Regions from separate parts of the Paenibacillus sp. FSL H8-0079 genome, predicted to be linked through region 3. Evidence: riboswitches for the same ligand, from Rfam matches in the RefSeq annotation. Region 3 holds a riboswitch; each other region holds the start of a gene.
The links. A riboswitch is a leader RNA that binds a small molecule or an ion and turns the genes downstream of it on or off. The one in region 3 is predicted to bind thiamine pyrophosphate.
Positions count from the first base shown of each region.

Region 1 (8,031 bases), 2.9 Mb from region 3:
CAACAACAACAACCAAAGTTTTTGACTGCTCTTCTTTTATGAAATATATTTTCAAAAAGTATGGTGTAGACTTGCCGCGCACTTCCGTGAAACAATCTAAAGAAGGCACAGCTGTGTCCAAAGCTAATCTGCGTGTAGGCGATCTGGTATTCTTCTCCAGCGGTAGCCGTTCTACTGGCTCCAACATCACTCATGTAGGCGTGTACGCAGGGAACGGAAAGATTCTGCATACGTATGGATCTCCAGGCGTAACCCTTTCGGATCTGAATTCCGGTACTTGGGAAAGAACGTATATTAAAGCTCGTCGTGTACTTTAGAATTATATATTGCTAAGAAGTAAAGACCGGACGAACTGTTCCGGTCTTTTTAATTACCCTTTTTTCTCCACACTCTAAACTGGAGTTTCATGGAATTCGGTGATAAATCTAATTTTTATCATGAAGCATGTAACCGATCCCACGAACGGTATGAATCAGTTTCACACTTCTTCCCTTGTCCACCTTAACCCTCAGATGTTTGATATACACGTCCACTACGTTGGTATCCATGGCATACTCATATCCCCATACTTCCCGCAAAATATCACTCCGTGTACATGCTTCATTCACATGCAGGGCCAAGAATTCTAGCAATTCGTACTCTTTTGGCGTTAATGTCAGGTATTCACCCCCACGATTTACCCGCCTTGAACGCAAATTCACTTTAAGATCATGGACTACAATAACTTCTTCGCCCTCTGGTGTTGCATTCGCGAAAACACGCAATAAATTTCGTATTCTAGCCAGCATAACATTCAAGTGAACAGGTTCCTCCATTACATCATTAGCTCCATAATCCAGCCATTCCACGATGAATTGAGGAGATGCATTTGACGTGATAACCAGTAGAGGTACAACCTGACCTTTACCTATCCATTGTTTCAACTCTGCCTTCTGATCTTGTTGCCGATATACCTCCCCCTCATCCAAGTCTAGCAAGATGATCAGGTTAAATTTTGATAACGAATCCTCGACGGATTGGTTTAGTTCAGACTCTTTCTTTCGTTGCACCTCATACCCTTCGGCACATAATATGTCTTGAATAAGGCTGACCTGTTCTCCTGCTCCAATCAGCAAAATGGCTGTTTTCACTGTTTTTCACCCGGCCTGTCTCTGTCCCGCTGCTCGCAGCAATGGTTGGTACAGTTAGCATGCCGTAAAATGAAAAAGTCCATTCCCTCTAGGGAACAGACTTTGCTTCTTTCTTGCTTTAACCAAAGTAGCGGTGAACAAGCGTACGTGCTTCCGCTGTATCTTTGGTTCCGTGTACGAGTACACGTCCATCCTGGAAAATGACCATTCTGTGGACTCCTGTTGTAAAAGAAACCAGAAAAGGATTGGATTCCACTTTACCTTCCTGAAGTCTATCCAGGCGATCCGCCGTATGTTGAAGATCCAGATTCATGCGTCGAGCAGGTCGGATCTGAACCGTATCTCTGCCACATAATACATCGGTTTTCTCCAGATTGGACGCAGAAAGATATGGATACGTTGCCGAATCTCCGCAGGAAGGACAGTCTTGCTTTTTCGCACCATCCACATTGATGGATATGTATTCGTTCCTCCACACGTCAAATGACAACAACTTGCGTCTCAAAGCATTCGTATTGCCGCTAAGCAACTTCATCGCCTCTGCGGTCTGATTCGCCGTTACCATCTGCACCGCTTGAGGAATAATGCCAGATGTATCACAGGTATCTCCCCCCAAAGGGACTTCACCCAGCAAACAATTTAAACAGGGCGTATCTCCAGGCATAAACGTATAGGTAATGCCGTAACTGCCCACGCATCCACCATAAATCCAGGGAATACGGTGCTTCTGTGCCATATCATTAATGAGTAGTCGGGTATCAAAGTTATCCGTTGCATCCATAATCAAGTCTGCATGCTGAATGAGTTCTTCCAATTCATCCACTCTGACATCCAACACTTTCCCTTGCACATGAACCGTGGAATTAATGGCAGATAAACGTTTTTCCGCCGCCATCGCCTTCGGCATCCGTTCAATTGCATCCTGTTCTACATATAATTGCTGTCGCTGCAGATTACTCCACTCGACATAATCACGATCCACGATCGTGATGTGACCGACTCCTGAACGAACTAACGTTTCTGCGATTCCTGTTCCCAGTGCACCAGCACCAACGATTAAAACTCTGCTGTCGCTCAATCTGACCTGACCTTCCTTGCCCAGCGGCGCGTAGCGTTCCTGTCTGGAATACCGATCGGCCTGCTCGGAAGATGTTGATTGTTGATCTATCATGTATGAACCATTCCTTCCACCGGACTGCTGGCTGCTGCATAACGCTTCACAGGAATCATGCCTGCCTCATATGCCAGTCTACCTGCCTCTACCCCCATTCGCATCGCTTGAGCCATGCTCACCGGATCTCTTGATCCAGATACGGCTGTGTTCAACAATACGCCATCCGCACCAAGTTCCATCGCATAAGCAGCATCTTTGGGGGAGCGTAACCCTGCATCCACAATTACAGGTACAACGGCCTGCTCAATGATGATCTCAAGGTTATAGGGATTGATGATGCCTCTGCCAGCTCCGATGGGAGAAGCGCCAGGCATTACAGCATGTACGCCAAGCAGTTGCAGCCTTTTGGCCAGAATGACATCATCCGAAATATAAGGCAATACAGTGAAGCCCTTTTCAAGCAAAATTTCGCAAGCCTTGTACGTTTCAATCGGATCTGGGAGCAACGTAATTCCATCTCCAATGACTTCGACTTTTATCATATCACAAAGTCCCGAAGCCCGCGCAAGCTCGGCAATTCGCACCGCCTCTTCCGCAGTGGAAGCCCCAGCTGTATTCGGAAGAAGCGTGTATTGGTCCAGATCCAACGTATCCAGGAAATGCTTCTGGTTACGCTCCTCCAGATTCAGACGACGAACAGCAAAGGTTAAAACTTCCGTTTCAGATGCTTCCACAGCCTGACTTTGCACTTCCAGATCCGAAAACTTGCCTGTTCCGAGCAACAATCTGGACTCAAACGTATATTTCCCAATGTTCAACATCATCAACCGCCTCCTACAAAATGTACAATCTCGATTCGATCGCCTTCTCTTAATGCCGTCGTCTCATGATACTCACGCGTTAAAATATGCCTGTTCAGCTCAACAACTACAGTCTTGACTTGTAGGTCAAAAGATTGGAGCAGTTTATCCACACGATTCAATCTGTCTTCTATCTCCATCCGTTGACCATTAACGATGATATTCAATGCACCACTCCCTTTCTGTTTAATCGCTCAGGGCTCAGCGCCTCAATTCCGAGTTCTTCTGAGCTTTTGCCCGCGAGCAATTCAGCGATTAATCTGCCAGTTATCGCACTGAGCAAAATACCGTTACGGAAATGTCCAAAGGCGGTAAACAGCCCGGATATACTTTCGCAAGCACCTATATAAGGCAGCCCATCCGGAGTTGCCGGCCTTACGCCTGCCCACGCTCGCAAAAATTGTGCTTCTTTCATCCCAGGTACCCAGTGGGTAGCCGCTGTTAACAGCTTCTGAACACCCTGTACAGAAACATTCAGATCCGTTCTGCCTGGCAGACTGGTTGCCCCGAGCCAAACCTCTCCATTGGCTTTGGGAACAATATAGATATCTTCTGCGTACACCGTTCTGTCAGGTCTGTACCCTGCATGTTCAGCTGAGAACTGCACGGCGGCTATTTCTCCTTTTACCGACCACACAGGCAAGCTTAGGTTCACATGTCTCATCAAATCTTCACTCTGTAATCCAGCCGCTATAACGACATGTTTACAGGTCATTTCGCCGATCGATGTGGTGATTCCTTGCACCCCGTATTCGTTTACTTGCACGCGTATATCCTGTATGCCCTCCATTACCCGCGCTCCCATTGCTTGAGCGCATTTGGCGTATGCCTTTGTTAGATGGACTGGAAGAACTTCACTCTCGTAAGGCCTGTAGTAGGCTCCATACGTATCTCTGTTAAGCCATGATGCCTCCTGCTGCACAGCGTAACGATCCCACCACACCTCATCAGTAGACAACGCAGACCTCCGATTGTCCTTATAACTGCTTAATTCACTGTATGAACGAAAAGGGGTTAGGAATCCATGGCGTTGCAGACCAGTCTCTACCTCGCTGAGAGTAGTCATTAGCACCTGTTGCTCATGAAGTAACTGCCTGCTCTGCCTGGCAAGCTTAGCCATCAAAGGATGAGCAAAATCCTCACTATCTGCCGCCAGCATTCCAGCCGCTGCGCACGAAGTTCCTACCGCGATTGCTGAACGCTCTACCAACAATACATCCTGGCCACGTGAAGCAAGTTCATATGCGATGGCACATCCAACAACGCCTCCGCCTACAACAATCGTTTCGGCATGAATCTTATTCGGTCTATCAGTAATGATCTCTTTCATCATCTCATCTCCTTGATTCAGCGGCTCAGACTTTCTGTATCAACGATAGCCTGCCTTAATGATGCAGCGGCCCGATCCGGTGAATCACTCGCCCATACATTCGAGATCACGGCGGCTCCCTGTGCCCCTGCGGAGCGAATCGCGTGAATATTTCCCGGTTCAATGCCCCCGATCGCAATGACAGGAATGGAGACACCCCTGCACACTTCAGCAAGAGCATTTAATCCTCTTGGTTCAAGATCCGGCTTACTGCTGGTTGCGTAGACATGCCCGAAGAAAAGGTAAACAGCTCCCCGTTCTTCAGCGATTTTTGCCTCATCTATTGAATGAACAGATACACCCAGACGAAGTCGGTACACATTGCTTATGCCATCATTGTTGTAGTTACGTATAGCCTCTTGCCCCCAGTGCACACCACCATAAATTTCATTTTGTGGGGACAGCTCTGAGCCATTGATGACGATCCGGCAAGATGGAACTCCAACACCACGCAGACTTTCAGCCCAACCGACCTTTTCTTGCCATGTGAGTTGTTTCTCTCGTATGTGAATATAGTCCACCCATGGCCAGACGTCTTTTGCTGCTTTCACAAAAGATGCTTGATCTCCAGCCCCCGTAGATACAACATGCAGTTCAAATGATCCGTGAACATGTTCATGAGAAATTGCCGTACCGTTCATCCCCTTCCATCCATGAATGCTACAAAAAAACACAAAAAAGCCACTCCCGTAGGGGAGTGGCTGCGTATTAATTATTGGACCAGATGACTGACTGATACATACAGTTCATTTCGTGCAAAACAGCTATGGAACTTATAGCCATAACGTTATACACAGAACTGCATGTTTCAATTCGCTAAGCAGACGATTGTCATTCTTTCGAATTCCCGTTTGCTCACGTCATTCACTGAAACGAGCGCGCCACTTCCCTACGCTGGTATGATCCAGATCAGGTGCAAAGGGTCCGGAATCGCATTCTTCCATCTCAGCCGCATCGTGCGGCCCCCCTAGTGTTCATATGAAGTTGTAGCCTATATTACCATAGACGGATTTTTTTGTCACCGTTCATTTCTATTAAGCGTTGCTTGAATTGTCTAGTTTTTCTCAGACCATTCTTCAACATTCCATGTTTTCGTGACCCAACCCTCGTAGAAATCAGGTTCATGAGATACCAGTAACACCGTTCCCTTGAATTCTTGCAAGGCACGCTGCAACTCAGCTTTAGCTGTGACATCCAGATGGTTCGTCGGCTCATCGAATAGAATCCAGTTACTTTCACGCATCAAGAGCTTGCATAAACGAACCTTGGCTTGTTCTCCACCACTCAGCATGTTAAGCGGACGAGTAATGTGCTCATTTTTCAACCCACAGCGAGCGAGATGACCCCTAACCTCATTCTGGGTCAAATGTGAAAACTCATTCCACACATCCTCAATCGGTGTGATATTTCCAGCACGAACTTCCTGCTCAAAATAGGCCGTTTCGAGATAATCTCCCAAAAAGGTCTTTCCACTGAGTGGAGATATTTTTCCCAGGATGGTTTTCAGCAGTGTCGATTTACCCACACCATTACAACCTACGATGGCAATTTTCTCACCGCGTTCAATCGTCATTGTCATCTTAGGCAGTAAAGGATACGTATATCCAATTTCAAAATCAATACCCTCAAAGACCGTTTTACTGCTCGCGCGGGCATCCTTGAATTTGAACGTTGGTTTGGCCGCCTCATCTGGACGATCAATACGTTCAATCCTGTCCAGCTGCTTCTCCCGGCTCTTCGCTCGACCTGAAGTTGAAGCACGTGCCTTATTACGCTGAATGAAATCTTCCTGCTTCTTGATGTACTCTTGCTGCTTCTCGTACGCATCAATATGCTGGGCTTTATTCATATCCGCCATCTCCAGGAACTTGTTATAGTTCGCTGCATATCGCGTTAATTTGGCAAATTCCAAATGATAAATGACATTTACGACTTCATTCATGAATTCCGTATCATGGGAGATTAGAAGAAACGCATGAGGGTAGTCCTTCAGGTAACGCGACAACCATTCAATGTGCTCTACGTCCAAATAGTTGGTCGGCTCATCCAGCAATAGAGCTGTAGGTTTCTCGAGCAGAAGCTTGGCAAGAAGCACCTTCGTACGTTGTCCACCACTTAGAGCTGCGACATCTCGATCAAGGCCAATTGCAGACAAACCAAGACCATTGGCCATCTCTTCCACTTTTACGTCAATCAGATAAAAATCGCCCTGTTCCAGTTGTTCCTGAATATCGCCCATCTCTTCCAGCAACTGCTCCAGCTTATCTGGATCTGCATCTGCCATCTGGTCCGTAATATTCATCATTTCTTTTTCCAATTCAAGCAACGGAAGGAATGCATCCTTAAGCACGTCACGGATGGTTTTGCCTGGCGTAAGCTTCGTGTGCTGATCCAGATATCCATAACGGACCTTAGGTGTCCATTCGACTTTTCCACTGTCTTTAAGCAATTTACCGGTAAGGATGTTCATTAGTGTGGATTTACCTACACCATTGGCACCCACAAGTCCTACGCGCTCTCCGGCAAGTAAGCGAAACGATACATTTTTAAATAACGTGCGATCTCCAAAATTGTGACTCACGTTCTCTACTGACAATAAACTCATAAGATGAGGTTGCTCCTATCTATTAACATTACTTTTGTTATTGTTCCGAAACCCTATTCTAGCACAGGTCCCGTCTTTTCTGAAAGTAATGTAAACATAACAGGAACCTCTTCCATGATTTTGTCATTCAGGCTACGCTACCGATTAGAGCAGTTATATTCGAAATAACCTTGTGCAGCTGCTTGTCTTGCGTCTGTGAACACCTCTTCGGCACGGTAACCATTACCACATGTGGAGGGATAGTAGTACTTGATACCCGTTAAAGGATCTATCCCACCTACAATGGCCGTTTTCTTCACTAGTCTGCCTCCACCAATCGCATAATTGTTGATCTTCTGATCACCCACACCTATACCCTGGATAAAGGCCATAATCCCTGTATCGTTAATGGAGTTATACCAATCTTCCTGCGCAATCAGGGGCATCGTAAACGTATAGGATATACCGTTCTTTCTGGCAAACTCATTATGACGGTTAATCACATCAGCCAGATCATCCTGCACAGTGCTTACAATTCGGCTTCGTCTAACTTGCTCAAATACGCTGGTATTCTGAAGTAAAGGAATTTGAGTGCTAGCAGCGAGTTCTTTTTGAAATCCCTCAACCCATTTCCCTGCATTTGCGTCATAGGCATATACGTAATCGTCCAGTGTAAAGTTAATACTGCTACCATTTGAATCTGAGTATGTATAAGGTTTCTTGGGGCTCCACACTTGCCGGAAAGAATCTTCACGGTTACCTGTCAACTCTGTTTCTGTGGACAACATATAAAAGCCGTCGTAATCCAGAATAACTACGGCAGGAATGTAATTAAACATGTTTCGAATAGCTGCAGGATCATCCTGAATCCCCATATTCAAAGCCAGCGTCTGAGTAAATGTCAACAAGGCAAGCTCCTTGTCCGCTTTAACAAACTTGGTTGAATCATAACCTGCTTCATCATTTTGTTTCTC
Region 1 covers NZ_CP150300.1:3,850,006-3,858,036, forward strand. The annotation lists gene MHI06_RS17075 (C40 family peptidase) at 1-317, shown strand, start outside; gene MHI06_RS17080 (response regulator transcription factor) at 426-1,130, opposite strand; gene MHI06_RS17085 (ThiF family adenylyltransferase) at 1,249-2,301, opposite strand; gene MHI06_RS17090 (thiazole synthase) at 2,298-3,065, opposite strand; gene thiS (sulfur carrier protein ThiS) at 3,068-3,271, opposite strand; gene thiO (glycine oxidase ThiO) at 3,268-4,437, opposite strand; gene MHI06_RS17105 (thiamine phosphate synthase) at 4,452-5,114, opposite strand; TPP riboswitch at 5,343-5,452, opposite strand; gene MHI06_RS17110 (ABC-F family ATP-binding cassette domain-containing protein) at 5,528-7,078, opposite strand; gene MHI06_RS17115 (hypothetical protein) at 7,216-8,031, opposite strand, start outside.
Region 1: linked by a shared signal. The riboswitch ahead of MHI06_RS17105 (thiamine phosphate synthase) and the one ahead of MHI06_RS04440 (ABC transporter ATP-binding protein) in region 3 are both predicted to bind thiamine pyrophosphate.

Region 2 (8,031 bases), 310 kb from region 3:
GCGATTCATAGCCCGCTGGCATTGCTTGCGGCGTATTTGGAGAAGAATTTGGGCTTGGCTCCGCAATGAAATCACTTACTGACTAACACCATTCATTAACGAGGTGAACTAATATGCGTTTCCTCTATATTATTGTACTGTTTATAGTGGGTTTTGCCTGCTCTGCATTTCTATATGGAGGAGCTCCTAAACTCAGTGACGCCCTCCTATTTGTTATCGCAGGCATTCTGTATAAGATATGGACCCAGAACAATCATAAAGCTAATTCTGAAGAACATGGAGAGCACTAGCCTAGTTTAAAATAAACTCATGTCACAGAATCAAAAAAGCCGTTCTTCTCTGCAATGACAGAGAGAGACGGCTTTATCTCTATTTCAGACTGCCCAGCTTACGCTGTAGTGACGCCTAGGAACGTGTTCGATATTCCTCGGCCTTTTCCTGCATGCCCGCTGCTACAGCCTCATGATCAGACAATCCTTTGTCCGCGGCAAAGGCACGAATGTCCTGCGTAATGCGCATGCTACAGAACTTCGGTCCGCACATGGAGCAGAAATGAGCTTCCTTGGCCCCTTCTGCTGGCAGCGTCTCATCATGGTAGGACAGCGCACGTTCCGGATCCAGCGACAGATTGAACTGGTCACGCCAACGGAATTCGAAGCGTGCCTTGGACAATGCGTCATCGCGGCGTTGAGCACGTGGATGACCTTTTGCCAGATCGGCGGCATGAGCTGCGATCTTGTAGGCGATAACTCCTTCCCGCACATCATCCTTGTTGGGCAGGCCCAAATGTTCTTTTGGCGTAACATAACAGAGCATGGACGTGCCGAACCAGCCAATCATGGCCGCCCCAATGGCGGACGTGATGTGATCGTACCCTGGCGCAATGTCGGTCGTTAGCGGCCCAAGTGTGTAGAAGGGTGCTTCTTTACAGATCTCCATCTGCAAGTCCACATTCTCCTTGATCTTATGCATCGGCACATGCCCCGGACCTTCGATCATCACCTGTACATCATGCTTCCACGCGATCTGCGTCAGTTCCCCAAGCGTAGCCAGTTCCGCCATCTGTGCTTCATCGTTGGCATCGTAGATACTACCTGGACGGAGTCCATCTCCCAGTGAAAATGCCACATCATACCTTTTCATAATCTCGCAGATTTCTTCAAAATGGGTGTACAAAAAATTCTCCTGATGATGCGCAAGGCACCATGCCGCCATAATGGACCCGCCTCGAGACACAATGCCTGTCATTCGCTTGGCGGTCATCGGGATATAACGTAGCAGCACGCCTGCATGAATCGTAAAGTAGTCCACGCCCTGCTCTGCCTGCTCAATGAGCGTGTCACGGTACAACTCCCAGGTCAGCGCTTCCGCTTCGCCATTCACCTTCTCCAGCGCCTGATACAGCGGCACCGTGCCAATCGGCACAGGTGAATTGCGGATGATCCATTCCCGGGTGGTATGAATGTCTTTGCCTGTGGACAGATCCATCACGGTATCCGATCCCCAGCGTACCGCCCAAGTCATCTTCTCCACCTCTTCCTCAATGGAGGAAGATACGGCAGAGTTACCTATGTTGGCATTGATCTTCACGTGAAAATGACGACCGATCAACATCGGCTCACTCTCTGGATGATTGATGTTCGATGGCAGAATGGCCCGTCCACTCGCCAGCTCCTGCCGCACAAATTCCGGTTCCACGCCTTCACGAATTGCGGCGAATTCCATCTCTGCCGTAATGACTCCCTGCCTCGCGTAGTGCATCTGGGTCACGCAACGTCCGATCTGTGCCCGCAGCGGTTTGCCGCGTAATCCAGGGTACTCCTCGGCTCCCGCTCTCTTCCCACCAGCCTTCAGTCCGTTATCCTCCGGTTTAACTGTGCGTCCCTGATAAGCCTCGACATCGCCCCGCTCTGTGATCCAGCGAGTGCGCAGGGATGGCAGACCTGCACGGATATCCACATGAAATGCGGGATCGGTCATCGGGCCGCTCGTATCGTAGACACGCAGCGGTTCGTTATGCTCCACCCCTTGGGGAGTATTCGTGTCATGAAGGGCTATCTCACGCTCCGGTACAGCAATGTCCGGCCGTGAGCCCTGAATGTAGACTTTGCGGCTACCGGGAAAGGGCTGAACCCGTCCGGCCGCTCCTATTTCTTTTTCCACCGGCTGACCATTATGTTCCTGTTCCATCGCTTGTTGTCCCGTTTGATTTCCTGTACTCATGTTCCCTTGTCTCCTCCTTAGTGTACATTCGCTTGGTTTGGTTGGTATCATCATTAGCTTGGTTACGTACCTGTTCCAAATCATGCGCAATGCAGAGAAGAAAGAGCGATCCTACACCAGACCAGAGGAGACATCATTCATGTACAGTTAACAACAGAACGGAGGTTACCACAGATCATGGATCTATGGTGACTTCTCTCTTCATCCAAGCCCACTTTCGCAGATTATTGAAAAAGAAGTCCCTGGAGTACGTGCTATATCGCCTGTTCCCTGTATATAAAAAAGCCGGTCCCCGAAGGAACCGACTTTTAATGTCCAACACCAATAATGCACCTTTATGCAGCTCCTTAACGGAGCTCTACAAGGGTCACATCATGTGGTGGTTGTGGTCATATCGCCGATTACTTCCCTACGCTGGTATGATCCAGATCAGGTGCAAAGGGTCCGGAATCTCATGCGATTCCGTCTCAGTCCGGACAATTCGGACTCCCCCAGTAACGTTAACAAGTTACGGCATACACACGCCGCAGTTCATATTCAATGAAGCTGGCCCCGCTGGGCCGTCCATAACAGAGTAGCGCAACCGGAACATAAAAACAACCTTTATATTCCAAATGACCAACTCCATTGGAGAAAAACCTTACCTCAACATCAGGATAACATGAGTCCCATTTGCGTAGCTGCATCCTTCAACACAGGTGCGTATTCATGCAATGTCTCCTGCGAGAGTCGACTGACAGGCCCTGAGACCGAGAGGGCAGCTGCAATATTACCTCTACGATCCATAATCGGTACCGATACTGCGGCAGCTCCCGGCTCACGTTCCTCGTAACTCGTGGCATATCCGTTATCCCGGATGTCTCCCATCTGTGCCAAATACACCGCCGGATCAATAAACACCGGCCATTCTGGTCCGTTCATCAGTTCTTCACGATCCTCGTCCGTGGCAAAAGCCATCAAGACTTTGCTGGAAGCCCCGACAGACAACGGGAGTCTAACGCCTACGGGAGCGACACGGCGGATCGCCTGATCACTTTGCACAGCCTGAATACGAATCCGTTCACTGCCATCACGCAGGTACAGACTTACCGTCTCCCCCAATCGATCTCTCAGTCGCTCCATCGCAGGCAGCAGTAGAATAGCCGGATCATCACTTCGGGACATATGAGCGGATAACTCCCATATTCGGATGCCAAGTCGGTACTTCTCCGTTGCCGCATCCCGGATGACAAACCCTCGATCCTCCAGCGTCGCCATCAGGCGGTGCACTGTACTTTTGTGCAAGCCAATCTGGCTGGCAATCTCGGTGAGTCCAAGATCACTGCGTGTGGTAAAACATAATAATATATCCAGCGCCCGTTCCACAGCCCGGACGGTTAACTTTCGATCTTCCATGGCATAATGCCCTCCTCATGTTTCATCACATGAAACTTGGTTACATAAATTATATGAGAAACGGTCTCATCTGTAAACCAAAAAGAGCCAATACCCGAAGAGGTTATAGTGTAAATTTTTCCTTTTTATAAGACTTAATCCCCTGTAATTTACACACTAAGGTAATGTTACCCATATATCTTAAGAACTATATAACAATTGCGTAACAAATGCCCTCAATCAATTGACTTTGACTATATTGGAACATACGATAAAGATACATTACATTAAGATATCGCTCTGAAGCAGGCTCTGAAATAGACGCAATTCTCTTTTCATGTCGTTGTTATCTTCAACTGAACTTCAAAGGAGGGGCATTCATGTATCCAACATCCCAGAGCGAAGCCCCGCTGCAAACAAAAGTGTCCGATCTGCCCTCTTCGCTATCACCGAGGCTGATTCGGTTCAAACATATTATCGTAGCGTTGCTGCTCTCCGTTGTATTTTTTCTACTGTTTTGTTTTATTGCACTGCATGGTTATATCGCATGGGTATTATCCAATCCAACGGTAGCACCCGTCTTCTCCAATCCGATGCAAGCCAAGAACATGAAGTATGAAGACATCACGTTCCCGGCAGCAGATGGCAGTCGAACGATGCAAGGATGGTATATTCCTGCTGACAATGCCGCGAGCAAAACGATTATTTTCAGTCACGGCTATGGTGCCAATCGTGAAGAAACATGGGTACCCATGTATGACCTGGCACATTATGCCCATCAACTCGGGTTCAACGTGGTCATGTTCGATTATGGCTTCGCCTCACAGGTGAACAAAGCTGTAGCCACAGGTGGCAAAGCTGAGTCACAGCAATTGCTGGGCGCGATCCAGTTCGCCAAGCAACGTGGTGCACAGGAACTGGTTGTCTGGGGCTTCTCGATGGGTGCCGGTACAGCGTTACAAACGGGACTTATTACGAAGGAAGTGGATGCAATGATTCTGGACAGTGCGTTCCTGCTGGAGCCAGATACGCTGTACCACAACATTCACAACCAGATCGATCTTCCGCGTCAGCCTACACTGGAGATTATGAAACTGTTGTTCCCTGTTCTGAATGGTACCGGATTGCAACAGATCCCTTATCAGGAAGTGAAAAAAGAGGACTATCCGTTCCCGATCTTCTTCATTCATGGTACGGAGGACGAGAAGGCACCTTACCCGATTGCAGAGCAGCTCGCTGCCAATCAGACTAATCCGTACTCGGATGTATGGATTGTCCAGGACGCGCATCATGAACTTATTTTCCGGGAGCATCCGAAAGAATACCTTCGTCGTGTCTCTACATTCCTGAGTCATGTAACGAAGACAAGCAGTGACGATGTGCAAAACACGAATAGTGGACAATAACCAAATTTCAATCATCGAACTTTTCGTTAATTCCAGAGCCCTCAGGGGCTCTTTTTTTTTTGCACTCATAGGACAACAGACTATCGGAATATACTCTTGGGACGCATGAACAGACGGTCTGAACGCATAGATCATTTGTCGGATTAGGTTACCTGTATGAACTATTTTGCATTTTGAATTTCATCTGAAGGAGGTCTAACGTACATGAACTGGTATGAATATGGTCACCTGCTGCCTCTGCGGATATTGGAGGAAATTCGTTTCTGGAAAGAGCAGGAGAAGGAACATACGCTCGTTATTCGTGCACTGGTTCCTGATCTGGAGCCCGCATACGTCAAGCTATTGGAGGAATGGGAGGCTACCTTTGCAAACAGTGAGCGAGTAGCGAATCAGATTTTAAAACAACTATTACCCGCAACCCATCCGCCCGCTCCTTACATCATTCGTTGTATCGATCAACTTGTGGCGGCAGCTCGTCAGCAATCAAGGGAGTTCATCAAACAGCTGTATGTTCTTCTGGAGCAAAGTGCTGCTGTGCAAGCTGTTCCGCTTGCCAAAGTACTCATTCTGCATTTTATCCGCGAATCGGAGTATTTTCTGGGGGTATTGGATACGCTCGGTCAACCTGGCATCTTGCGAGAAACGGATTCCGAGCCATCACTTTTGCTGGAAAATGCATTACATGCCTCAGGGTCAGGAAGCGTCCATCGCCAAGCTTCAGAAACTCCAATTTCCCCAGAGGGAAATGTAAATGCACCTGTTGCTTCAGCTCAGATCCAATCCGCAGCACTTCAGCCTTCACCCAGCGAAAGTGCTTCGAGCCAGCCTGTTTCTACCTCACCTCCCGTCAAAGAAAAGCCGGTTCCCATTGGTGGTCACACACTGCCGCCCCTCCCCTATGCGTACAATGCGCTGGAGCCGCATATTGATGAGCTGACGATGCGTATCCACCATGACAAACACCATCAATCCTATGTGGACGGACTAAATGTAGCGGAGAAGAAGCTGGCGGAATCGCGAAAAAAGAATAACTTTGAACTCATCAAGCACTGGGAACGTGAACTCGCCTTTAACGGGGCAGGTCACTATCTGCATACGATCTTCTGGACGATTATGAACCCTGTTGGCGGGGGGAAACCTTCCGGTATGCTCGCAGAGCAGATCAAGCGGGATTTCGGAAGTTATGAAGCGTTTAAGAATCAATTCACGGAAGCTGCGAACAAGGTGGAAGGCAGTGGCTGGGCGATGCTTGTCTGGAGCCCGAGAGCACACCGTTTGGAGATTTTGCAGGCGGAAAAACACCAGAACCTGTCCCAGTCCGACATCGTACCACTCCTGCCACTGGATGTGTGGGAACACGCCTACTATCTGAAGCATCAGAACGAACGCAAAAAGTATATTGAAGACTGGTGGAATGTGGTCTACTGGCCAGCTGTGGCAGAGCGGTATGAAACAGCACGCAAGCTGTTGTGGCCGCCTTATTAAGCTTGGGGTTAGATGGCTTAGAAAAAAGAGATATCTCCAGCCGAATGACTGAAAGATATCTCTTTTTGGTATAACGTTGATATTAATATATCAGTATTATTGACTGATTGATGCCGCTTCAATTGCTTTATAAGCCCAATGTGTATTCGGCACATCCGACCACTGTCTTGCTGCATTCGTTGCAGATTCAAGACCTATCAGTTTGTTGAGCATCGTAACAGCTTCAGCGCGAGTTACAGGCTGCCCAGGACGGAAGGTACCATCCGCATATCCTGTTATCACTCCTGCTGCATTGAGCTGAGCTATGGCTTGCTGCGCCCAATGATTGTTCACATCATTAAATGTACTCGTTGTATCATCTGTCTGTTCGGTCTTCAGCAAGTGCTGTAACACGCTTGCCAATTCGGCACGAGTCATTGCTTGATCCGGCTTAAAACTGCCGTCTGTGTAGCCTTTAACATAACCAGATTGTGCAGCGGCCGCGATGGCCGATTGTGCCCAGTGAGTAGATTTCACGTCTTTAAACGTGTGATTCCCTTCCGCTATTGACGTACCCAGAACACGGGAAATCAACGTAGCCATCTCCGCACGAGTTACGGAGCGTTCCGGTCTGAAACTGCCATCAGCATACCCTTGAATATAAGGCTGTTCTTTCAGGGTGTTGTCTGCCCAGTCTTTTACTTTAACAATGGAGAACGTACTGAAATGGTCTACTTCAATCTCCACACCTTGTTGATTATCACTATTTAGTGTAACCAGTTTACCGTGTACAAGTTGCTTAGTCCCGTCACTGTGCTCGATATACACACCCAGCTCTTTAGAGTTCACACCTGCAAGCTGGTTAGCTACAACCGGCAATACGAGCGTTACAGGACGACTCTGCAAATTGGTTTCGATGGTCATTGGACGGCCAAGAATCTGAATATCCTTTGTACCTGCGAATTGTATAATCGACTCATTAGCTTGTGCTCTCGTTTGAATATCTGCACGTTCAGCCTCTTTTTTGATGGGTACCAGTCGGAAGTAGATATCATCTGTACTATCTTTAAGAGAGCTGGCTGGAACTGTGATACGAACGTTAGGGTTAGAAATAACCAGGTTCACACCTTGCTCAGCCAACAACGCAGACGATCCTGAAGAAAGAGTCAGGTCCCATTGCGATACTTCGTCCTTTGCATCCGGAATAAGAATAACTGCTGTGTTAGAACCCGTCTGCTTCAACTGATCGATGATTGACTGTGCTTTACTCTGATTGAGCTGAAGTTCGTCTTTCACTGTACCATCTGTTCCCCGAGTGCGACTGATCTCCAACGATGCAACGGTAGCAGCTTGATCTCCATTCTCGACGTTTACCTTAATAACTTCCTTCTGCGGTGCCGGAGTTACAACAGGTGTAGATGGTGATGGAGAAGGCGTTGGTGTTGGTCCTGGTGTAGGTGTTCCGCCACCTTCATTTCCTGATCCTTTAGGTGTAACAGGACCGGACACCTTATAATTGGATAGCCCATTCTCATTCGATGATCGTATTGCAAATACATAAGGA
Region 2 covers NZ_CP150300.1:682,443-690,473, reverse strand. The annotation lists gene MHI06_RS03225 (aspartate/glutamate racemase family protein) at 1-69, shown strand, start outside; gene thiC (phosphomethylpyrimidine synthase ThiC) at 406-2,190, opposite strand; TPP riboswitch at 2,613-2,726, opposite strand; gene MHI06_RS03215 (IclR family transcriptional regulator) at 2,875-3,618, opposite strand; gene MHI06_RS03210 (alpha/beta hydrolase) at 3,978-5,003, shown strand; gene MHI06_RS03205 (Fe-Mn family superoxide dismutase) at 5,208-6,488, shown strand; gene MHI06_RS03200 (S-layer homology domain-containing protein) at 6,585-8,031, opposite strand, start outside.
Region 2: linked by a shared signal. The riboswitch ahead of thiC (phosphomethylpyrimidine synthase ThiC) and the one ahead of MHI06_RS04440 (ABC transporter ATP-binding protein) in region 3 are both predicted to bind thiamine pyrophosphate.

Region 3 (8,031 bases):
ACGAAACGATACAAAATACAGAAAGTGAACAGAGTGAATTTCTCCAAACTCAGGCAAGAGATAGTATGATGGATGTTAGCATCCAACCAGTGTCTTGAAGTCTAGGCTGGTCGATACCCAACTGATTGGGGCATGATTGGGGTACGACTGGTCAGACGATGTTTCTAAAGAACACAGGACGTCTTATTTGGCTGTCAGGTCCTCCTTTTGAAATGTAAGGAACTTCAGTCACTTTGTCTTGATTGTCTTTGCTCTCCTTTACTTACTCTCCGTGCAGAGTAATAAAAGCATCCTCGGCTTTCACCGATTCAGGAATCAAATCCTTTTCAACGAGCCATGCACGTACATTCTCCCACGATTCCATTTCCTGCCGGCCAAACGGTTGACCTTCTTCATTCATGAGTGGCAGTAGAATCGCCAGGCTTTTGGTTTCGATCTCCGGGTCAAGTGGAGAGGTTTCATTCTCATGAGCGAGCAGAATATTCAAGGCTTCTTCTGGATGCTCCGTTACATATTTCTGTCCTTCCTGGACCGCTTTGACGAACTGGGTAAGTTGGTCTTTTCTCGCTTCAATGCCAGCTTCACTCGCGGTCAGGACCAATTCATAATAATCAGGCACACCATAATCGACGGGGTTAATTGATTTCATGGCATGTCCTTCTTTCTCCAAAATCAATTGCTCATGGTTAATAAAACCACCCATAATCGCATCCGCCTGTCCGGAAGCCAGCGAAGGAATCAGATCGAACCCAACGTCGACCAGATTCATGTTGTCGGGAATGCCGCCATCGTGGCTGATCATCGTACGTACCATCGCTTGGTACAGAGGAATGGAGGAATAGCCGACAGTTTTTCCTTCAAGATCTTTAGGTGAACTCACGCTGCCATTCGCTTCGGTCAACAGATGCACAAGTGGGTGCCGAACAACAGCAGCAATGGAACGTACAGGAATGTTCTCCCCACGAGCGAGCAAAATTTGGGGCTGGTAGCTTAGGGCCAGATCAATTTTTCCGGCAGCAACAAGTTTGAGTGAATCATTGGTATCCGCAGGCATCTGAATTTCGACATCCAGACCTTGGTCTGCGAAGTATCCTTTTTCCTGAGCAACATAGATGAAGGAGTGTACTGCATTCGGGTACCAATCGAGCATGATGGACAGTTTATCTTTGGCATCTGATTCTGGTTCGGTTGCAGACAAATTTATTTGCTGTGCATTGGTTGCTGAATCTGTTGTTGGCGTATTTTGGCTATTGTCTGTGGTGCTGCATCCGCTAACGACCAGCAACAGGCTTATGAGCATGATGGGAAGCAGGGAGTATATGCGCTTGGTATTCATAATTGGAGTTCCTCATTTCATCGTTTTAATTTGTAGAAAATGGACAGCAGCATGTTAACGGACAATGTAACAATGTACTGATTAAAGTTTGCTGCTGAAATTGTACGTAAGTATGTTTTGGAAACCGTAATTCCTATACTTAAATCAAGTTTCTCTCGAAGATTATTCAACTTTTCTTTTGCCTTCATGACGATGACGCTGGATGCTAAACCGTTTCTCTAGCCAGGCAATCAGTACAAACAAAACGATACCCAGCAGGGATAACAGTACAATAGCGGCAAACATCGCATCCGTGTTCATGTTGCTGGACATGCGGCGGCTGAAGTATCCGAGACCTTTGCTGCCACCAAGCCATTCGCCAATCGTTGCACCAACCACGCAGTACACCACAGACATCTTTAGCCCCGAGAAAAAAGAGGGAAGTGCCAGTGGAACCTGGAGTTTGCGAAAAATATCCCACTTGCTGGCGCCCATGGTGAGCAGCAGTTCACGCTGCTCCGGATCGCCTTGGCGGAGTCCATCATAGGTACTGACCACAATGGGGAAGAACGCGATCAGGAACACCACCGCGACTTTGCTCCACAGCGTGTAACCAAACCACAGGATGAAAACGGGTGACAAGGCAATCAGCGGGATGGTCTGACTGATCACGATGAAGGGATACAAGGCCTTTTCAATCGATCGGTTCATATGCATGCCTGTCGCCAGCATAATTCCGGTCACTATGGACAAGCCAAAACCAACAAGAACCTCCATAAAGGTAGCAGGCAGATGTATGGTCAGCAGCAGACGGCGATGCTCAATTAGTGAGCTTGCAATGGCCGTGGGTGCAGGAATGATGAAGGAGGGCACCCATCCCATACGCACAATCGTTTCCCAGATCGCCAGTAAAGAGAGCATGAGCAGAATAAACAAACCATATTGGGAAAAGGACTTCGACATCCACTTCGAACACCACGTCCAGACGCTAACCTCGCCTCTATCGCTTTGCATGCAATTGTTCCTCCAGTTGTCGTCTCATCTGCACGAGAGCCGGTTCGTAGATCATGTCCGAATGCCTTGGGCGTGGTAAAGGAACCGTCATCTCCCGCAACTGCTGACCTTGCCCCCCTGGAGTTAACAGAATGATACGGTCACTTAACAGCAGGGCTTCTTCGATGTCATGTGTAATGAACAGCACGGTTTGTCCAAAGTCCTCCCACAGCTCCAACAACCAGCGATGCATTTCTCGTTTGGTTAAAGCGTCGAGTGCACCGAAGGGTTCATCCAGCAACATGAGCTGCCCGCCTGTAAGCAAGGTACGCAGCAGTGCCACCCGCTGCCGCATGCCGCCGGATAACTCATCCGGATAGGCCTGTTCATAACCCGACAGGCCGAACCTTGCCAATCCTGCGATGATATCGGCTCGTAGTTTGTCATTGTCCTGTCGGCCTCGTGCAAGCTCGGCAGGCAGCATGCAGTTCTCCATGACGGTACGCCAGGATAACAGCAGATCTTTCTGCGGCATATAGGCGACTCGTCCGAGCCGTTGTCCTTGCGGTACATCAGCAATATCTATGGTACCGATGGTGGGCTCATGCAAGCCTGCAAGCAGCTTGAATAGCGTGCTTTTACCTGATCCGCTAGAGCCGATGAGCGAGACGAATTCGCCTTGTTGAACCTGAAGCGACACATTGGCGAGTAAGGGTGAATCCTTTTTTCCTGGAAAAGCGAAGCTAACGTTCTCAATGGTTACATGGTTGGTCATCTGATCCTCACCCCCTTAATGCCAGACTGCAGGAATAACAACGGCATCCTGTACTCTGCAAAAGAAACAAAAAAGACCCACCCATTTCCGGAGAAATGAGTGGGTCTGTAAGTTAAATCCGCAATTTATCTTCACATACATGAAAAAATTCCGCTTACTAAAAGGCCGCTCCACTTCCCTCCGCTGGTATGATCCAGATCAGGTTCAAAGGGTCCGAATAGTCATATTCGTCTCAGCCGCAGGGCTCCCCTAGTGCAAAAGTTCAAGATATGCAGTTGTGTGTTCAGCATATATCACTTGAACATGAACTGTAAAGAGGCAGCATGATGGATTTCTTGAGATGAGCGTGGAGTCAGATCCTGAGAGTGAGGTTGTAATCATACAAATTCCAGTTGGAAATGATGATTTCATCGACCTGTAATGATTTGTAAAATGAGGATATTGAATAGAACAAGGAGAGGTTCCAATGAGAAATAAAATAAAAGATCCATTCTGGTCCCATTATGTTGATCTGGTGCGGACCGTGGTTGTCCCCTATCAATGGGAGGCGCTAAATGATCGCATCGAGGGGGCTGAACCCAGCCGGGCCATCCGTAATTTTCGCATTGCTGCGGGTGAAGAAGAGGGAGAGCACTATGGCATGGTATTTCAGGACAGTGATGTAGCCAAGTGGATCGAAGCTGCGTCATACCTGCTTGCAGCCCAACCAGATCTGGAACTGGAACGCATTGTGGATAGGGTCATCGAGACCATTGCTAAGGCTCAACAAGCTGACGGTTACTTGAATACCTACTTCACACTAAAGGAACCGGGAGCACGCTGGACGAATCTCGCGGAATGCCACGAGCTGTACTGTGCAGGTCATATGATCGAAGCGGGTGTTGCTTATTATGAGGCAACGGGTAAGCGTAATCTGCTGGACGTGGTCACTCGTCTGGCCGATCACATTGGAACGGTATTCGGTACAGAACCGGGACAACTGCCCGGCTATGATGGGCATCAGGAGGTTGAGCTGGCCCTGTTCAAGCTGTATCAGATCACAGGGGAAGAGAGCTATCTTAATCTGAGCCGTTATTTTCTGGAGCAGCGGGGGAGCAGTCCACACTATTTTGTGGAGGAGTGGGAGAAGCGGGAGCGTACGGTGCATTTTGGAGAGCTGGATATGGTTCACCGTCATGCCTACTCTCAGTCTCACCTTCCGATTCGAGCGCAGAATACAGCCGAAGGTCATGCGGTTCGCTTGGTGTATATGTGTGCTGCAGTGGCAGACGTAGCGGCAGAGTCGGGCGATGAGTCGTTGAAAGAAGCATGTGAGCGATTATGGAACAATACGGCCAACAAGAGAATGTACATTACCGGCAGCATCGGTTCATCCGCAAAAGAAGAGGCATTCACAGGGGATTACGACCTGCCGGGAGATACCGCATATGCGGAGACTTGTGCGTCGATTGGATTGATTTTTTGGGCAAAACGCATGTTTCAGATCAAGCCGGATAGCAAGTATGCGGATGTGTTAGAGCGAGCACTGTACAATACCGTGATCAGTGGTATGTCATTGGATGGACAACGTTTCTTCTATGTGAATCCGCTCGAAGCCGATCCGGAGCTGCACAAGGTCAATCCCAATTATGCACATGTGCGGACACGTCGGCAGGGATGGTTCGGTTGTGCCTGCTGTCCACCTAATATTGCAAGGTTGCTAGCTTCACTGGATCAATATGTGTATACAGCAGATGAGGCTGCATCGACACTGTATGTGCAATTGTATATCGGCGGCGAAGCCGGGTTTGCGCTGAATTGTACGGACATTTCCGTGAATATGAACTCGACCTATACCTCCAACGGAGAAGCGGTGATTCGGATCGAGTCTGTTTCCGGGGAGGAAGCAGGATTCACAATGGCATTACGAAAACCGGATTGGTGTGTATCTCCGGAGTTGTGGATTAACGGAGAAAAGGCAGATGTAGACAACACCATAATTGAATGCGGTTACATGAAAGTACAACGATGCTGGCAAGCCGGAGATGAGATCAGGTTACGGTTTCCCATGGAGGTATTACGCATGAGAGGACATGATCACATCCGAGATACGTTTGGTAAAGTTGCCATTCAGCGAGGACCCTTCATGTACTGCCTTGAAGAAATGGATAACGGTGCAGGATTATATCGTATTCAATTACCAGCATCAGCGGATTTTGAGGTGAATAGTGGGGGAGTGAATGTGCTGGGTGTTCCTGATCTTACCGTGGAGGCAAGGAGAATCGTCTCGCATGAGAATGGTGCGATGCAATTATACCGCAGTGATGTGAAACGGGAATCTCAGGCCGTGACGCTGCGATTCGTTCCCTATTTTACCTGGGCCAATCGGGAAGAGGGCGAAATGAGTGTCTGGGTTCGAGAGTGGGACGGGGAGGGACAACAACAAGACGGAGAGGAGGTGATTCAGAGGGGCTGAAGTTAAGACGGCAAAATGAAGAACGGTTATAAGTCGTGTACCTGCCTGTGAACGTTAACGATGAATCCATAAGAGGAGGCCAAGTTCATGAGGTTTAAAATGATGTTGACCGCAGTGTTATCCCTGGCGGCTGCGCTTGTATTTGCTACGGATCAAACGTATGCCCACGAGTTGTCCACCGACAAGCTCATTCTTCAGACGGGAAATCATGGCGAAATCTCTTCCATTAAGATCAAGGGCGATGCTTTTCCGACGGAATACGTTATGAATGCAACCGTTGCGCCAGAACAAAATACAGCAGACCACCAGTGGCTTGGTGAACTGATGTTCACGTACCGACTGAATGGTGGGGCGTGGACCAAAGCCTGGACCAATCTGTCGGCAGATGGTCGGACTATCACGAATTCCGGTAATCAGGTGACGGTGACGTATGCCAATGCATCGAATGCCCAGGGGATTCGCAATTTCAAAGTGATCGAGACCTATACCACCCAGACGGATGGCTCCATTCTGTGGAAGATTGAAGTGCAGAATACGAGCGGCCAGAAGCTGGAGATTGGCGATTTGGGTCTGCCCTTGCCATTCAATGAACAGTGGACCTACGGTGATGCAATCTATGAGACAAGGGTTGTTACACACTCGTTTGTTGGTAATAACAGCTCCTATATTACGGCCAGCCGTCCAAGCGGCATTGGTTCTTATCTGATGCTGATTCCGGATGCAACGACCGGAGCAGGATTCGAGTACCAGGATCGTTGGCGTAATGAGGAACATCCGGGTAGTAAGTGGGCCTGGAATCCGGCAAATGAAGGCAAATGGATTGAAGGACTCAACGTCTTCTATATCCATTCCAACGTGATCAAATCCACCAACCGGGGATATCTGCCAAATACGAGCCTGGTTCTGGAAGCAGGCCAGTCGAAGACGTACGGATTCAAGTTCCTGGCTGTTGCGGACGAACATGCAGCGAAGAATGCACTGTATAACGCGGGACTTATTGATGTAACCGTAGTTCCAGGCATGATCGTGCCGACCAATCAGAAAGCGAAGGTGGATCTGCGTACGTCCAAGACCATCACCAAAGTGCAATATGCGAATGGAACGGTTGTACCGTTAAAGGAAAGCAAGCCTGGCGATCATAAAATCTATGAATTACAGTTCAGCCAGCTAGGACCCAATAACGTGACTGTGGAGTATGATGGTGGCAAAAAAACGGTGCTGCAATTCTACGCCATTGATCCCGTCGACAAAGCGTTGCAGGATCATTCGACCTTTATGGTGGATAAAACCCAGTGGAACCTGCCGGGAGATATCCGGGACAAAGTGTTTGATGACTGGATGATGAATACCAAGTCCAAGCGCAATGTATTCAACGGCTACTGGGGTTGGGGAGATGACTGGGGACTGACGCATGGACAGTTTTTGGCTGAAAAGAACACGCTAACACCCGTTGCCCGGGAAATTCGAGCCGTGGACGATTATCTGGAAACAGCGATCTGGACCAATCTGATGAATGGACATCATGAAGATTATCTGATTCACGACTTTCTGATGCCAGAGCCGAATACAACACCAACCTACCGTGGATATGCTTATCCACATGTGTATAACACCTACTTCAGCATGTATAAAATTGCGGATTTATACCCTGATCTTGTTACTTACAAGCATGACAAAGAAACCTATCTGCTGCGCGCTTATAACATTTTCAAAGCTCTCTACGAAGGGCCTGTCGCCTACAACTGGAACACCGGGCTGATGGGAGAATTGACGACTCCGGATATCATTCAGGCTTTGAAAAAAGAAGGATATGACACTGAGGCGAACGATATTATCACGAAAATGAGAACGAAATACGGAAATTTCAAGAATACAACTTATCCTTACGGTTCGGAGTATAGCTATGACAATACAGGCGAAGAAGCTGTATACACGCTAGCGAAGCTGCATTCGGATCAAGTAACAGAGCAGAGTAGAGCATTGGAGATTATGGGCAAAATCAATCTCAAAACCCGTGCTTCCCGTGGACACATGCCGGTGTGGTATTACTACACGGACCCGGTAACGATTACCGGGGAGAATTGGTTTAACTTCCAGTACACAACCTCTCTGGCCGGATACGCCATGGATGACTGGATTCGGTTCCATGAGGGCACCAAGCGGGAAGAACAACAACGCTTGTCCTACGCCGCTAAGATCGCTAACGTAGGGGCCATTAACTCGGGACAGATTAGTGCTGACCCGGACAATTTTGGTGCAGCTTCCTGGACGTATCAGGCCGAGAAAGGCAACTATGGTACGAATGGAACTGGCGGTGGAGCCAATGTACCGTTATTGAATGGCTGGCGCGGGATGACAGGTGAAGCAGACCTGGGCCTGTTCGGTGCATTGCAGACATTGAGTGCAGATATTGCGGTGGACCCGATCTTCGGACTAACAGGGTACGGTGCAGATGTCACGCTTACGAATGGACAATATAACATCACGCCACTG
Region 3 covers NZ_CP150300.1:993,310-1,001,340, forward strand. The annotation lists gene MHI06_RS04430 (ABC transporter substrate-binding protein) at 263-1,336, opposite strand; gene MHI06_RS04435 (ABC transporter permease) at 1,499-2,329, opposite strand; gene MHI06_RS04440 (ABC transporter ATP-binding protein) at 2,316-3,083, opposite strand; TPP riboswitch at 3,242-3,344, opposite strand; gene MHI06_RS04445 (beta-L-arabinofuranosidase domain-containing protein) at 3,550-5,538, shown strand; gene MHI06_RS04450 (DUF5695 domain-containing protein) at 5,626-8,031, shown strand, end outside.

Region 4 (8,031 bases), 560 kb from region 3:
GATGATTTTCATCGGGGTGCTTGGTGTAATATAATAGACAGATAGATTACCTGACTACAGCTCTTGAGCTGGAGCGAATGAAATGAACGGACAAGAGGGAGCGGGACGGAATGACGGAACCGGAGTTGGATATCAAAACGAGGATACTGCTTGCAGCCAAGAAGCTTTTTGCACAGCAGGGGTATGACGGGACGAGTGTTCGTCAAATCTGTGATGAGGCGGGTGCGAATGTGTCGCTGGTCTCATACCATTTTGGCGGAAAAGAAAAGGTGTTCGAAGCATTATTTGAGCATTTCTTCCCGGATCACATGATGAATTCGCTGGCTGAAGAGTCCATGTCCTCGCCTGTGGAAGGTATCCGACGAATTATTGGTGAAGTTGTGAAGTTCACGATGACGGATCGGGAGATGAGCGATATTGTGCAGCTTGAAATTACGCTGCGTACACATCGCACAGCTACCGTATTTCGTTTTCTGGACCCTGTCTGGACCCGAGTGAGAGAACTGCTGCAAGAAGGAAAAGACCAGGGGTTGTTCCAGATCGAGTCGGTATCTTATGCAATGCTTCAGGTTATGGGTGTGGCTTTGGCGCACAAACGGGCCAAGAATTCACGATTTGGCTTTGATTATCAAGATATGAATACAGACGAGCTCGCTGAGCAGACGATTGAGTTCGTACTTCGAGGATTGGGAGTGAACAGCCATGAATGAAACCATTGAGTTGATGATGAAACACCGTTCTGTACGCAAATTCAAGCCAGACCCAGTAAGTGATGAGCAGCTTGCAGCCATCGTAGCGGCTGGACAGATGGCTTCTTCTTCAAGTAGTGTGCAAGCATATACCGTAGTTGCTGTGACTGACTTAGAGCAAAAAGCCAAGCTGGCTGAATTGGCAGGCAACCAGGCCTATGTCAATGAATGTCCGGTGTTTCTTGTATGGTGTGCCGATCTGTATCGGTTGAGTGATGCTGCGAAACGTCATCTTCCTGAGAAGGAATCGTATGCCGATTCCACAGAGAATTTCATGGTAGCCACAATTGATGCCGCACTGGCTTCCCAGAATGCCGCTCTTGCAGCAGAGTCACTGGGATTTGGAATTGTATATATTGGCGGGCTTCGTACTCGAATTGAGGAAGTCGCTGAGCTGTTGGGATTGCCGGAGGGCGTATATCCGGTGTACGGCATGTGCATTGGTGTTGCAGATCAGGAAACGGGAATTCGCCCGCGTCTGCCACTGGATGCAGTTCTGCATCGTAATCGTTATAATGCCGAGCAGAGCATTAAAGGTGTTGAGCAGTATGATGAGACTACGACAGCGTATATGAAAGAACGGACCAATGGAGAACGAACGACCCCATGGTCCGAGCTAATGGCGAAGCGCCTGACTGAGCCAACACGGTTGCAGGTGAGACCGTTCCTGGAAGGCAAAGGATTTTTGAAGCGTTAAGATTTATATATAGATTAGAAGTCAGTCGGTGCGCAGCCGACTGGCTTCTTTGTGCTGAGCTGTAATGTGTTGTGCTGAGTTGGCAGGGCAAGCGAGTGTGCTTGCTTCTACCTAATTTTGAATTAAGTTAAGCCGTAGAAACGCTTCGTATTCTGATAAAAGAGACGGGCGGCCCGCTCAGTTCCCATGCCGGTGATCTCACTCCAAGCCTGAATGACCTGTCTGGTCATGGCCGGGTGTGTCATTCTTCCCTGAAAAGGTCCTTCGAAGGGCCAAGGTCCGTCAGTCTCCGCCATGACTTGTTCCGCTGGATATTGCCGGGCGAGTTCACGAATCTCTTCTTCATACCGAATATCCGGCGTGAAAGAGATGAAATAGCCGTTGTCCGCCATGCGCCTTACGGTTTCGCGAGATCCTTTGAACCAGTGGAAATGAGCACGTCGGAACTGGTATTGCTCCAGTAGATCACAGACGATATCCGCATCTTCGTATACCGCATGAAGGACAAGTGGTTTGTTATGCTTTTTGGCGAGCTGGATGAAACGTTCGAGCAGCTCGATATACCCGCTCTGATCGAAGTGCTGCCCTGCCTGCTCAGCCTCCTGACGGTTGTAATAGGGAAGACCGACTTCTCCTATGGCTGTGGCTTGTCCCATATGCTTCTCGATCCATTGGAAGAACAGATCCATTTCTGCAGTGGAAGGCAGCTCCTGTTCCGGATGGAAACCGAAAGCCGGATAGATGGTGCGTGGATGTTGCTTTGCAAGCTCCAGATTGGCCTGGGCAGAAGAGAGGTTCATGGACACGGCGATGACTGCTTCGACTTGCTGAGACGGGAATGATAGCAGCATCTCACGTTGTTCGTCAGATGTATACTGATCGAAGTGAATGTGAGCATCAATCAATGGTGCAAAAGCTTGAGAATGCACGAGGGAATTCCTCCTTGTGTTCATTTATATTTTAACTATGTTACGTAGAATTTTTTATGGTGGATCACCCATTAAAGGAAAATAATAACTTAAAAACCCGCGCTATCATGATAGGCGGGCTTTCTGCTGTTCTTCTCTCATCCACTGTGCAATCTGCCGTTTACGCTCAAGGAATGCGGATTCCTCCGTAATTTCTTCTCGTCTTGGGCGATCAAAAGGAACATGTACCTCATGCAACACCGTTGCAGGTCGGTTGGATAATACATAGACTCGATCCGCAAGCAGCAATGCTTCTTCGATGTTGTGGGTGATGAACAGCACCGAGCGGCGGTTCTGTTCCCAGATATCGAGCAGCCAGCGCTGCATGTCACTACGTGTCAGTGCATCCAGCGCGCTGAAAGGTTCGTCCAGCAGCATCAGTTCCTGCGGACTGAGCAGGGCACGCAAAAAGGCAGCACGCTGCTGCATTCCGCCCGACAGCATATGAGGATAGGCCTGCTCGAACCCGGCAAGTCCCACGCTGCTTAACCACTTTCGAGCCTCTGCAAGTGCTTCTGCCCGAGGGGGAGCATTTATCGCTACTTCACCAGCAAGTAGTACATTATCTTCAATGGTACGCCATGGGAAAAGAGCGGGCTGTTGAGGCATATAACTAATCTTGCCACGCTGTCCCGTCACATCATGACCATTCATCAGCACTTGCCCTTCCTGTGGCTTCAGCAGACCGCCGACGATATGGAACAGGGTGCTTTTGCCGCAGCCAGAAGGACCAACGATAGCGACAAACTCACCTTGCTCGACAGTCAGGGACAGGCCGTCCAGAACCGATAGCCTACTCCGTCGCTCGCGGAATGATGCATGAACATTAACAACGTCCAGTGCAGGTGGAACCGGAGCAGGAGTAGAATTGGCAGGCCGATCAGGTGTAGCCGGGTGAGGTTTTTCACCGTGCTTTGGCTCCAATGCACTTGCTCCTCGTCCAGGCTGGACTTGTTCGTCCTGTTGCCGATTCATATGATCATCACTTCCTAATATACAGATTACATGCTTTACTACCGCTTCTGTGGTCGCCAGCGTACGAGCAGCTTCTCCAGCAGCGCAATGAACAGGAAGAGCAGCAAGCTGAGCGCGACAATAATCATGATCGCCACGAATAGGCGATCCGTGCGATAAGCTGACTTTTGCAGCATCATATAATAACCAATACCCTTGTCTGCACCAATCCATTCGGCGATGATGGCACCCATCACGCTATAGGTAGCGGCGATTTTGACACCGGAGAACACGGATGGCAGGGCATGGGGGAGCTCCAGCTTCCAGAAGATATGACGACGCTTGGCACCAGCCATGCGCATATAGTTCATCATGGCCGCGTCAGTACGTGTCAGGCCATCCATGGCCGCCACCGCAACGGGGAAGAAGCAGACGAGGATGATGGTAATCAGTTTGGGCAACAGCCCGAATCCGAACCAGATTAACAGGAGCGGCGCGAGCGCGATGGTCGGAATATTTTGACTAAGAATAAGTAAAGGATACAGGGCTGACTTGAGAAAAGGGACCAAATGCAGCACCATAGCAATCAGTAATCCAACCGCGGTGCCAGCAGCGAATCCGATCAGCGTTAATTGAATGGTAGCAGAGGCGTGCATGACAAGTCGCTCGGCCTGTGTTGCCGCTTCGCGGGCGATATCGGACGGTGCGGGCAGCATCCATTTCTCAATATGGAATAGGGAGACGGCTCCCTGCCATATTGCTATAAAGAGAATAACCGCCACAATGGGCGGCCATACGCTTTTGAAATAGGCATGCATTAGCGATATTTCTCCGTCAGGGTATCCATGCTGAAGCCAGAAGGGCTATGGGCAATCTTGATCTGGGAGATGATGCTTGGGCTGCCAGCCTCCACGAGTACCTCGTGCATTTTACGGACAACCTCCAGCAGTTCCTCCAGTTCCCCCTCCATCGTGGTGTCGAGCGCGTTCACCTGATACTTCAGGCCAGATTGCTGAATAACTTCAATGGCGCGATCTACGTAAGGGTAAGAGTTCTCGCCATTTGGCGTTTTCGGAATAACTTGAATGCTAAGTAATGTGCTTGCCATGAGAGATCACGGCTCCTTTCGTGATAAATTGCATGAATTGAACCAGATTTACACTTATAACTTCGATTGCAGTACCCTCTTCCGATCGCTGTTATCCCCAGATTTTTTTTGATTCCCTTTCTCTAAAGGGAAAATCCGGTGATAGCGTATGCTTCCGATGCAGCTTTCTTTCAGAAAGCTTTTAGGAGACCGCTTCGCTTTTTTACGTTATTTCTGTCCTCTCCGTCCTCGTGTAAATATTAAGTTCGTTTTATATGAGAATTTTATTGGGGTAAAAACTCGTTCGTATATGCTTTGCTCACATCGATCTGTTCATCCAGCAGTTTTTTGCTAAACATCCAGTCGGTGTAGTTCTGCCACACTTCCTGTTTTTGTTCTCCCCAGCGTGGGGCGTCATCTGTGTACTTGGGACTGAGCCACTTCTGGCTTGCTAGTACCAATTCCTTGTCCAGATCCGGTACAGCTTTGATCAGAATGTTCGCTGCGTCTTCGGGATGATCAATCGCATATTGATACCCTTCGGAAGTGGCTTTCAGGAATGCTTTCACCAGCTCAGGGTCGTTCTGAATCGTCTGTTCGTTTGTCACGAGGACAGGCGTGTAATAATCCAGTGCATCTGAATAATCTTTCACGTATAACATGTCGATCGGTTCCCCGCGCAGTTCGGCTTCAATACCTGTCCAAGCGTAGAAAATCCACGCGAAATCAATGTCCCGTTTTACTGCAGTGAAAAAGTCAGCGTCACCCATGTTAATGTTTTTTACTTTGGATACATCGGCGCCTTCGCCTTCCATAATGGATTGCATCACGGCTTCTTCCACTGGGGAACCCCAACCGCCATAGGTTTTACCTTCAAAATCTTTCGGCGATTTGATATTCCGATCCGCCGGAGCAGCGAACCCGGATGTATTATGCTGAATAACTGCTGCAATGGAGACGAGTGGGACACCCTGTGTGCGGGCTTGAGTTACACTCTCCTGATAGCTTACACCAAAAGGCACTTCATTCGATGCAACCATCGTATCTGCGCCACCGGCACCTGGTTGAACAATCTCAACATTCAAGCCTGCGGCCTTGTAAAAACCTTGATCCACGGCCGCATACAGGCCGGTATGATTCGTATTCGGTGTCCAGTCGAGCACCACTTTAATATCTTTCAGGGCGAAAGTGTCACCTTCGTTGCTGCTTTCCGTATTGGTGTTGCCGTTCTGTGCTGCCGGGGCAGCTTCTTTGCCGCCACATGCGGCTACCGTCACCAGTAGTACGCATAAGAGCAACAGTCCCATTGTTTTACGCCAATTCATGTTTGATTCTCTCCTTCGGTATGTCCGGCCGATTGGCACGGTGTACTCCTTGGCTTCATATCCAATCATCTTGCATAAATCGACAGATTTATACCAGTTGAGATCTGGATGACGTTATTTTTGAACGTAAGTAAAACGTCCATCGATGTCATTCAAGGAAGCCAGACCGCGTTTAGCGGCAGTTTTTCTTGCCATATCAGGAAGGTGATGCTTCCAAACTTATACTTCTGATAGTAACAAAAAAAGCGCCCCGTATTCCGGGACGCGTGCAGGCGTTAGAGAGGTGGCGTGCAGCCATAGGGCTGTGCCATTTCGATATACTCCGATTCCTACGCTGGCATGATCCAGATCAGGTCTAAGGGTTAGTATCTTGGTGGGATACACTCTCAGCCGGCCAATTCCGACTCCCCTGGGAAACTATGAAGTTACGGGCATTACTAGGTGTTATTATAGGCCAGTGGGTGGAACGTGTCCAGTCAGGAACTGGATAGCGTGCGGTCGAGTGGAGCATGCCATCCATCAAAGGAATTACACAGGTTACTATTGAACCGTCCTAATTGTTCACGCTCTAGCTGATGTACTTAACGTTGGAAGAATTCGATCCATTCTTTCTCCGGACCATAGATGAAGAAATAACGGTAACCGTTAGGCAGTGTAATGATTTCTCCATCGATAAATTCGGCTTCGGTGGCTTGGATGCGTTTGTACTCAGAATCAAGGTCATCCACATGGATGGCAAAATGGTGCACAGTTCCTTCGGCAGGCAGCTTGTCGCTGTACCCTTGAATTAACTCTATTTCAGTCTCATTGCTGCCATTGAAGCCGAGAAAGGCAAGCTGAATGACGCCGTTTGTATGCGTTACCCGGTCTTTCAGTTCCAGTCCAACAACCTCCGTATAGAAACGGAGTGTAGTATCCAGATCACGAACGGCAATGCCGACGTGGTCGATGCGCTTTTGAAAACTCATCGAAGTAATCCCCCTTATGATCCGTGAATGTATTCGGCCAATATTTCCCTTACATAATAAGGAGTATGATAGATTTATAAAACCTAGTTGTCAAGTGGGGATTATTGATATATGCACGTGTGAAATTGAGCTGTAGTAACCATCCAATGATTATGTAGTTCACAGAACGTTCACTTATGTGGGGGTATCCATGATCTCTATAATTGTCAAAGTAAACAGAGAGGATGAGAGAATTGCCAACAAGCAAGAAGGAACAAATTATTTTCGGATTAATGATGTGTACAGGGATGGTCGTGGTCATGATGTTCTTCAATCTATGGCACAGTGGGTTACTCGGCAAGATGTCCCCGCTTGAGATACTGCTTCAATTCATATTATGTTTTGTCATCGCGTTTTTGGTGGAGTCTTTCATTGTTGGCTCTGTGGCGAGAAAGATTGCATTCTCCTTGCCCTTTGACAAGTCCAACAAGATTCTTGGTGTGCTCGCCATGTCATTTTTCATGGTGATTGGCATGGTTCTGATCATGTCCTTGTATGGGATGATTTCGGCTTATCTTGCGAATCAGTTAAGTGGGGGTTCCATATTCCATACGTACCTTCATACGATCGCTCGTAACTTCAGCCTGGCGCTTCCATATCAGTTAATTATTCTGGGACCACTCGTGCGGTATGTATTCGGTAAATTCATTAGGGAAAAGGCTACTGTCGTCGTGTCTTAAAAATGGAATAAGGCATGTTGGTTTCTAAGGTGTTCAGCAATGTCTCGCATTCGAGAAAGTATTTCCTGGGCAATCTTGTGCAAATGAATAAATCGTATTATAGCGTTAACGAATCAAGAACACCTTATTAGGCCAGTTTTTAGGGAATGAAAAATCTAACGAATCTCAGCGGCGTTATTATGCAAAAAAACTGCAACGAGACCTTAAATTTTGATAACTACCTAACAATAAAGTCTCTAGGATTCGTTAGATTTCAAACATGCAGAAATGGATGCGAACAACTTGTGCTAGGTTCGTTAGAACAGAATAACGCTACAAAAAAATGTCCACCGTCAAGTCATGACAGCGGACATCTCGATTTCTTTAATAGGTAATTCTAATTCTTAGGACTGCCTCGACGCATAACGTTAAGTTGCTGGATCGGCCACATGTTTGTTCTGCCATTGATACGTGATCACACTAATGACAAGTAGGCCAACTGCAAAGATGGCAAGCATCCATGCAGACTGATTAACCTCCAAATGATCAAGACTCCATCCCGTCGTCAAAGGTAGAATGGCACCG
Region 4 covers NZ_CP150300.1:432,751-440,781, forward strand. The annotation lists gene MHI06_RS02070 (TetR family transcriptional regulator) at 111-710, shown strand; gene nfsA (oxygen-insensitive NADPH nitroreductase) at 703-1,446, shown strand; gene MHI06_RS02080 (TatD family hydrolase) at 1,569-2,399, opposite strand; gene MHI06_RS02085 (ABC transporter ATP-binding protein) at 2,481-3,389, opposite strand; gene MHI06_RS02090 (ABC transporter permease) at 3,428-4,186, opposite strand; gene MHI06_RS02095 (thiamine-binding protein) at 4,186-4,476, opposite strand; gene MHI06_RS02100 (ABC transporter substrate-binding protein) at 4,740-5,780, opposite strand; TPP riboswitch at 6,089-6,201, opposite strand; gene MHI06_RS02105 (VOC family protein) at 6,362-6,748, opposite strand; gene MHI06_RS02110 (hypothetical protein) at 6,982-7,467, shown strand; gene MHI06_RS02115 (MFS transporter) at 7,875-8,031, opposite strand, start outside.
Region 4: linked by a shared signal. The riboswitch ahead of MHI06_RS02100 (ABC transporter substrate-binding protein) and the one ahead of MHI06_RS04440 (ABC transporter ATP-binding protein) in region 3 are both predicted to bind thiamine pyrophosphate.